One region of the Klebsiella sp. MISC125 genome, then DNA from elsewhere that is predicted to be linked to it. Evidence: predicted binding sites of a transcription regulator. Region 1 holds the regulator's gene; each other region holds the start of a gene.
The links. Region 1 encodes LexA, which represses DNA repair genes until DNA is damaged. Its sites were predicted from a motif close to TNCTGTATGTACATACAGNA; they were not measured.
Positions count from the first base shown of each region.

Region 2: the regulator LexA is predicted to act here: its motif matches at 1,036-1,055, upstream of uvrB (excinuclease ABC subunit UvrB).
Region 3: the regulator LexA is predicted to act here: its motif matches at 1,036-1,055, upstream of sbmC (DNA gyrase inhibitor SbmC).

Region 1 covers NZ_CP180448.1:5,803,466-5,805,671, forward strand. The annotation lists gene dinF (MATE family efflux transporter DinF) at 1-604, opposite strand, end outside; gene lexA (transcriptional repressor LexA) at 676-1,284, opposite strand; gene ACMYSL_RS27190 (diacylglycerol kinase) at 1,407-1,775, opposite strand; gene plsB (glycerol-3-phosphate 1-O-acyltransferase PlsB) at 1,905-2,206, shown strand, end outside.
Region 2 covers NZ_CP180448.1:4,184,228-4,186,433, forward strand. The annotation lists gene uvrB (excinuclease ABC subunit UvrB) at 1-960, opposite strand, end outside; gene ACMYSL_RS19720 (ABC transporter ATP-binding protein) at 1,682-2,206, shown strand, end outside.
Region 3 covers NZ_CP180448.1:2,200,479-2,202,684, reverse strand. The annotation lists gene ACMYSL_RS10330 (FUSC family protein) at 1-441, opposite strand, end outside; gene sbmC (DNA gyrase inhibitor SbmC) at 540-1,013, opposite strand; gene ACMYSL_RS10320 (capsule assembly Wzi family protein) at 1,141-2,206, opposite strand, start outside.

The sequences.
Region 1 (2,206 bases):
AAAAGGTGGCGTATTCAGCTGTTACGGTCGCCAGAGCTGCGCCCTGCACGTTCATATGCAGGCCCATCACCAGCCATAAATCAAGCACGATGTTGAGTACATTGCCGACAACCAGCAGGATCACCGGTGCACGGGCATACTGCACGCCCAACAGCCAGCCCAGCAGCACTAGATTTGCCAGAGATGCCGGAGCGCTCAGCCAACGAATCTCGAGGAAACGGCGGGCCTGTTCAAGCACCGCATCACTGCCGCCGACGATGTGCAGCGCCAGATTAATTAACGGCATTCTGAATAGGACGATGGCTATCCCGGCAGCCAGTGCCAGCCCCAGCGGCTGCACCAGCGCACGCGCCAGCCGTTGCGGATCTTTCGCGCCGAATGCCTGAGCCGTCAAACCCGTAGTACTCATGCGCAAAAACAGGAGCAGCATGAAGAGAAAGCTGGTCGCCATCGCGCCAACCGCAACGCCGCCCAGATAAATCGGACTATCAAGATGACCAATAACGGCGGTATCCACCAGCCCCAGCAAAGGAACGGTGATATTGGAGAAAATCATGGGCAGCGCTAAGCGCCACAGGGCTTTATCGGCGGCGTTAAAAAGCATGGGGAAGAGCCCAAATGAAGAGGGAAAACAGCGCAGCACCATGCATCAGATGATGCTGCGAGATGAAGAGGTTACTGCCAGTTGCCGTTGCGGATAACGCCGACAGCCAGACCTTCAATAGTGAAACTTTGCTGGCGTAAATCCACCACGATCGGGGTAAATTCGCTGTTTTCAGGTAGCAGTTCGACGACGTTACCCTGTTTTTTCAGACGCTTCACGGTGACTTCATCGTCAATGCGGGCCACAACAACCTGGCCATTGCGCACATCCTGAGTTTTATGTACCGCGAGCAGGTCGCCATCCAGGATACCGATGTCTTTCATCGACATTCCGCTTACGCGCAGCAGAAAATCGGCATTCGGCTTAAACATTGCCGGATCGACCTGGTAGTGGCCTTCGATGTGCTGCTGTGCGAGCAGTGGTTCACCTGCTGCGACGCGGCCGACAAGCGGCAGGCCGTTTTCTTCTTCCGTCAGCAGACGGATACCGCGGGAGGCACCGGAAACGATCTCGATTGCGCCTTTACGCGCCAGCGCTTTCAGGTGTTCTTCCGCCGCGTTTGGGGAACGAAACCCCAAGCGCTGAGCAATCTCCGCACGCGTCGGCGGCATGCCCGTCTGGCTGATATGATCCCGAATGAGATCAAACACCTCTCGCTGCCTGGTCGTTAACGCTTTCATTCCGCCCCCTGGGTGTATATACAGTTATGCTGTGAGTATATACAGCTAACGGTGATTTTGGAACCATATTTCACACAAAAATCAGGAGTTTCTTTCCGTTTTGCGAGCCGCTATGGCAAGACTTAGCGGTAGTTTGCCCACAACAGCGTTCCCCATGTGATCAACGCGATAATAATCGCCAACAGGACCGCCGCAGAACCCATATCTTTCGCGCGGCCAGACAACTCATGATGTTCAGGGCCAATACGGTCAACAACCGCTTCGATCGCGCTGTTAATAATTTCAACTATCATCACTATCAGGACCGAGCCAATCAGCAAAACGCGCGTGATGGCATCGACATCCAGCCAGCAGGCTATCACCACGGCAATAATGGCAGCGATGCCTTCCTGACGAAATGCGGCCTCATTGATCCACGCCGCACGGAATCCTTTCCAGGAATACCCCGCTGCTTTAACGATTCGAGTTAACCCAGTGGTATTATTGGCCATCAAACAAACCTTTTTATGTAAATGACGTCAATGAGTGTACGCGTTTGCCGCGTTACAACGGAAATTTTGCGCACTTTCTGTTATTCTTGCGGCGCATTTGCATGATTAACCAGAGGCTTCACATCGTCTATGTCTGGCTGGCAACGAATTTACTATAAATTACTGAATTTACCATTAAGGGCACTGGTAAAAAGCAAGTCAATTCCGGCACAACCTGCTCAGGAATTGGGCCTGGATACCTCACGTCCCATCATGTACGTCCTGCCCTACAATTCGAAGGCGGACCTGCTGACGCTTCGCGCTCAATGTCTGGAACATGAGTTACCGGACCCGCTTGAGCCGCTGGAGATCGATGGTACCCTGCTTCCCCGCTACGTGTTTATTCACGGCGGCCCGCGTGTTTTCACCTACTACACGCCAAAAGAAGAATC
Region 2 (2,206 bases), 1.6 Mb from region 1:
CTCGCCCGGCCCGCGCCCCGAGAGATAGCGCGAGTAGTTTTCAATCCCTGAGCAATAGCCCAGCTCGTTCATCATTTCGAGATCGAACTGGGTACGCTGACTCAGGCGCTGCTCTTCCAGCAGCTTGTTGTTCTCCAGCAGCACCTTGCGCCGGTCAGCCAGCTCAACTTTAATCTCTTCCATCGCCTGGACGATACGTTCACGCGGGGTGACGTAGTGCGTTTTGGGATAGACGGTATAGCGCGGGATCGTTGATTCCACGTGGCCGGTCAGCGGGTCGAACAGCGACAAGCGCTCAACTTCCTCGTCGAATAGCTCGATACGCAGCGCGATATCGTCAGACTCCGCCGGGAAGATATCGATAACTTCGCCGCGAACGCGGAAGGTACCGCGCTGGAAGGCCTGATCGTTGCGGGTATATTGCAGTTCGGCCAGACGACGCAGAATGGCGCGCTGGTCAATTATCATGCCGACGGTGAGGTGCAGCATCATCTTCAGGTACAGGTCCGGATCGCCCAGACCGTAGATAGCGGAAACCGATGCCACCACCACCACATCGCGACGCTCAAGCAGCGCTTTGGTCGCCGACAGGCGCATCTGTTCAATATGTTCGTTGACCGACGCGTCCTTCTCAATGAAGGTATCCGAGCTCGGCACATAGGCTTCGGGCTGATAATAATCGTAGTAAGAGACGAAATACTCCACCGCGTTCTCCGGGAAGAACTCTTTCATCTCGCCGTAAAGCTGCGCCGCCAGCGTTTTGTTAGGTGCCAGCACCATCGTCGGGCGTTGTAGATCGGCAATAACGTTGGCGATGGTAAACGTTTTACCCGAACCGGTTACGCCGAGCAGCGTTTGATGCGCCAGGCCATCTTCCAGCCCCTCTTCCAGGCGACGAATGGCTTCCGGCTGGTCGCCAGAGGGACGGAAAGCAGAATGCAGCTTGAACGGTTTACTCATCAATCAGGACCTGAAGAAGGGTTGAACGGCAGGTGTTTAATTCTACCCTTCAGTTCAACTTTTGCCAATAAATAATACTGGATATAAAAACAGTATCACACTATTGTATATCTCCAGATTTGTCTTTTTTACCGCCATCGCGGACGAAAAAAAGCCGCCTTGCGGGATAATCCACCAATCAGTAGGGTTATCCCCAGAAACTTTTGGCATTTAACATTTGTCAAGCAAGGGGATGAATCTTTTGTGGCAGTCGGTGACACTTTTTTTACAGCCATTGATTTTATTTAATTAATTGATATTTAACAATATTTAAGAAAAGATGGGTTTCGCGTCAATTTGCCCGCAGGCCGCGTAATCTCTAGCTTACCGCAAGTTCTCTAACTCTAATGCACAAGGTTATCCACAGGAATAGTGGATAACTGTCTGCAGCCCATGACCTATGCCACCCGGCCGAAATCACTGAATGGGGCAAAACACCTGCTAAAAAAATTTATTGAATTTTTTTTGCGATTTATCGGCAAAGAATAGCTGGATTTTCTATTATTTTTTGCACCACATTTCAGCGCTCTGGCACCGGGAAAGTGCAAGGTCTGCCGTAACCCTCTTCACTTTCACCATGCTGCCCCTGTATTTGTCAGCAAATACCGAGAGTTCTTTTTCCTGGCAAGGGATTTGCAGAATCTTCTTGTCGCCCGCTATCCCGGGAAAGGAGAAAACGTCTATGTTGAGTCTACGTGCCGTGAACCACTATTACGGAAGCCAGCACACGCTGTGGAATGTTGACCTTGAGCTCAGGCCGGGGAAATGTACTTGCGTAATGGGGCGTGAGGGGATGGGGAAAACCACCCTCGTTAACTGTATTACCGGGCACCTCCCGGTGGCCAGCGGCAGTATGACCTGGCAGGACGCGGGGGCTGCGCCCTATGACCTGATGCCGCTCTCCGCGCAATCGCGTAGCGCTATCGGTATCGGCTACGTCCCGCAGGACAAACGCATCTTTTCGCAACTGAGCGTGGAGGAGAATCTGCATATTGCCCTCGCGGCAGGCGGCGAATCCGCGTCAGCGGTGGCCGGGGAGATTTACGATCTGTTTCCGGAACTCTATACGCTGCGGCAAAGCAAAGGCATTACGCTGACGGCTGATGATCAGTACCAGTTGGCGCTGGCCCGGGCGCTGATAACCCGCCCACGCCTGCTGATCCTTGATGAACCCTCGCGCGCTGGCGGGCAACGTTTTCTGCACAAA
Region 3 (2,206 bases), 2.7 Mb from region 1:
GTCGCCGCTTCGCCACAACGCAGTATTCATGTCTCCCGGCGGCGCACCGACAACCACCGCCAGCGTAATGCCAATCAGCAGCGCCTGATAGGGCTTTTTACCCAATGCCAACCAGCCACAGAGGAACATTGCCGCCGCGCACCACAGCAGCATAATGGGCAGCGAGATAAGCTCCAGCTTGAGCGCCACCAGCCCGAGGGCCGAACCAAGAATGGTGCCGCCGATGCGCTGAAACGCACGCGGCACCACGTTTCCCCAAAAGGAGATGGGCCCCATAACCACCACAAGGGTGATGAGTGGCCAGGTCCCTTCCGGAACCTTAAGCAAGCGCACCAGCAGAAAGGTGAGCACAAAGGCCAATGCTATTCGCACACCATGGACTATGCGGTAATGGCGATACAGCCGAATTTCAAATGGCTTAAGTGATTTATCCGCGCGCACAACCGACTCCGACACAACGAAAACGCCAATTGTAACTGCTTTTTCGCCGCAAGCATCACGCGAATGTAAGAAACCTTGTCCACTGAGGGGACAAAGCCTTATTTCACCGAGGGCTCGACCGCAATGTACATCTCGATATCCCAGTAGCCATCCTTATCACCGTCGTTAAGATAGACTTCAAAGCAGGGATCCATCGTCATTTGATACTCTTTGCTTTGCATCAGGCTGTCGAAGAACTGACACCACGGCGTCTTAAAATCAAAATTTTCGACTCTGGCGCGGGCGACGGCATAATCTCCGGCGGCGATTTCGGTCATCATCACACCTTCGCTGTTAGCGGGGAGCTCGTAGTCTTCCGCCACCGTGACGGCAGTATCGCAGCGCAGTTTTTCCGCCGGGACTTCATCAGGATTGTCGTAATAGACAGCGACCCACTCCTGTGCCGGAACCTGGCTGTTATCAACCCACATCATCAGCTGTTCAAAGCCCTGTTTTACCGTCTGCTCCCAGGGACCGACCAGATGAAACCCGGCGATCTTTCTTTTGCCCACGGATTTAACGTTATAGTCCATGCTACCTCCATTGTTGATAAAGTACTGTATGAATATACATATAATCTAACAGTACTATCACCCATAGTATGTGCGGTAATTCACAAAAATCGCGTGTGAAAAAGCCTAAAAAACAGCCGCCATTCGATTACAAACTGAACGGCAGTTCGAGACCGATACTGGCCCCAAGGTCATCGCTGGCGCTATGGTTAGCATCGGTGTACCACACGGAGGTACTCAGGCGTACCGTCGGCATGACATCACCGCTCCAGCCCAACTGCACGCCTTTGAGCGTGTCGGCGTGCGGGAAGGCTTTGTTGATCCGTTGATTCTTCGGATTCACCTCGGCGTACACCAGACGCGCACTCCAGCGCTGGTTCTCTTCGGTCACCAGCTCTACCTTCCCGGCATACAAGCGTCCGTCGCCCCCCATTGCATCACCCAGCGGATATCCCTGCTGGTAGTAGCCATCTTTGTAGATAAAGTGGTTATAGATATAGTTGGTGCGTCCCATATTCGAACGGGTATCGTGGGCTTCCAGATACCAGTTAACCGCGTTGTTGTTCCATTGATGATGCCCTTCCACGCCGCCAAGATAGAGGTGCGCAGAGGGTAAATACCCGGCTTCATCTTCGCCGATCATCTGACCGTAAACGCTCACCGGCCAGCCCAGCGTTGGCGCCAGCTTCAGTTTGAAATCAAAACCGGCCAGCTGATTGCCTGGATCGTCGGCTGATTCGCCAGTGTTGTCATTGCCGGTCAGGCCGTCCCAGAAGCTGCTAAACGAGGAAGGACGCCCTTCTCCACCCCACTGCATAATGCGCGAAGCCCCCAGCTCCAGCGAGTTAAACGGCGAAAAGGTCAAGCGACCGCCGAAGATTTTGGTATGCGGAACGGCAGCATACTGGCTCATTTGGCTGGCAGAGAGTTGATACTGCCATGGGCCAATCCAGCTTAGCCATGACGTCTGCGGCGCGCTCTGCTCGGCACGCTGTAGCAGAAAACCGGTCATCGGTCGCGCGGCATCGGAACGAATCAGGCTGCCCTCATAACCCGGCCCCCACCACTGTGGGATCTGCCCGAACGCCAGCCACTGGTTCCACAACTTTACCGCGCCGTATGCGCCATTAGCGTTAACGTTTGAACCGTTGCTAATGCGCTTGTCCCCTTCAACGTTGCCCTGTAAGTGCAGGTCCCACCATTCGCCGCTGTTA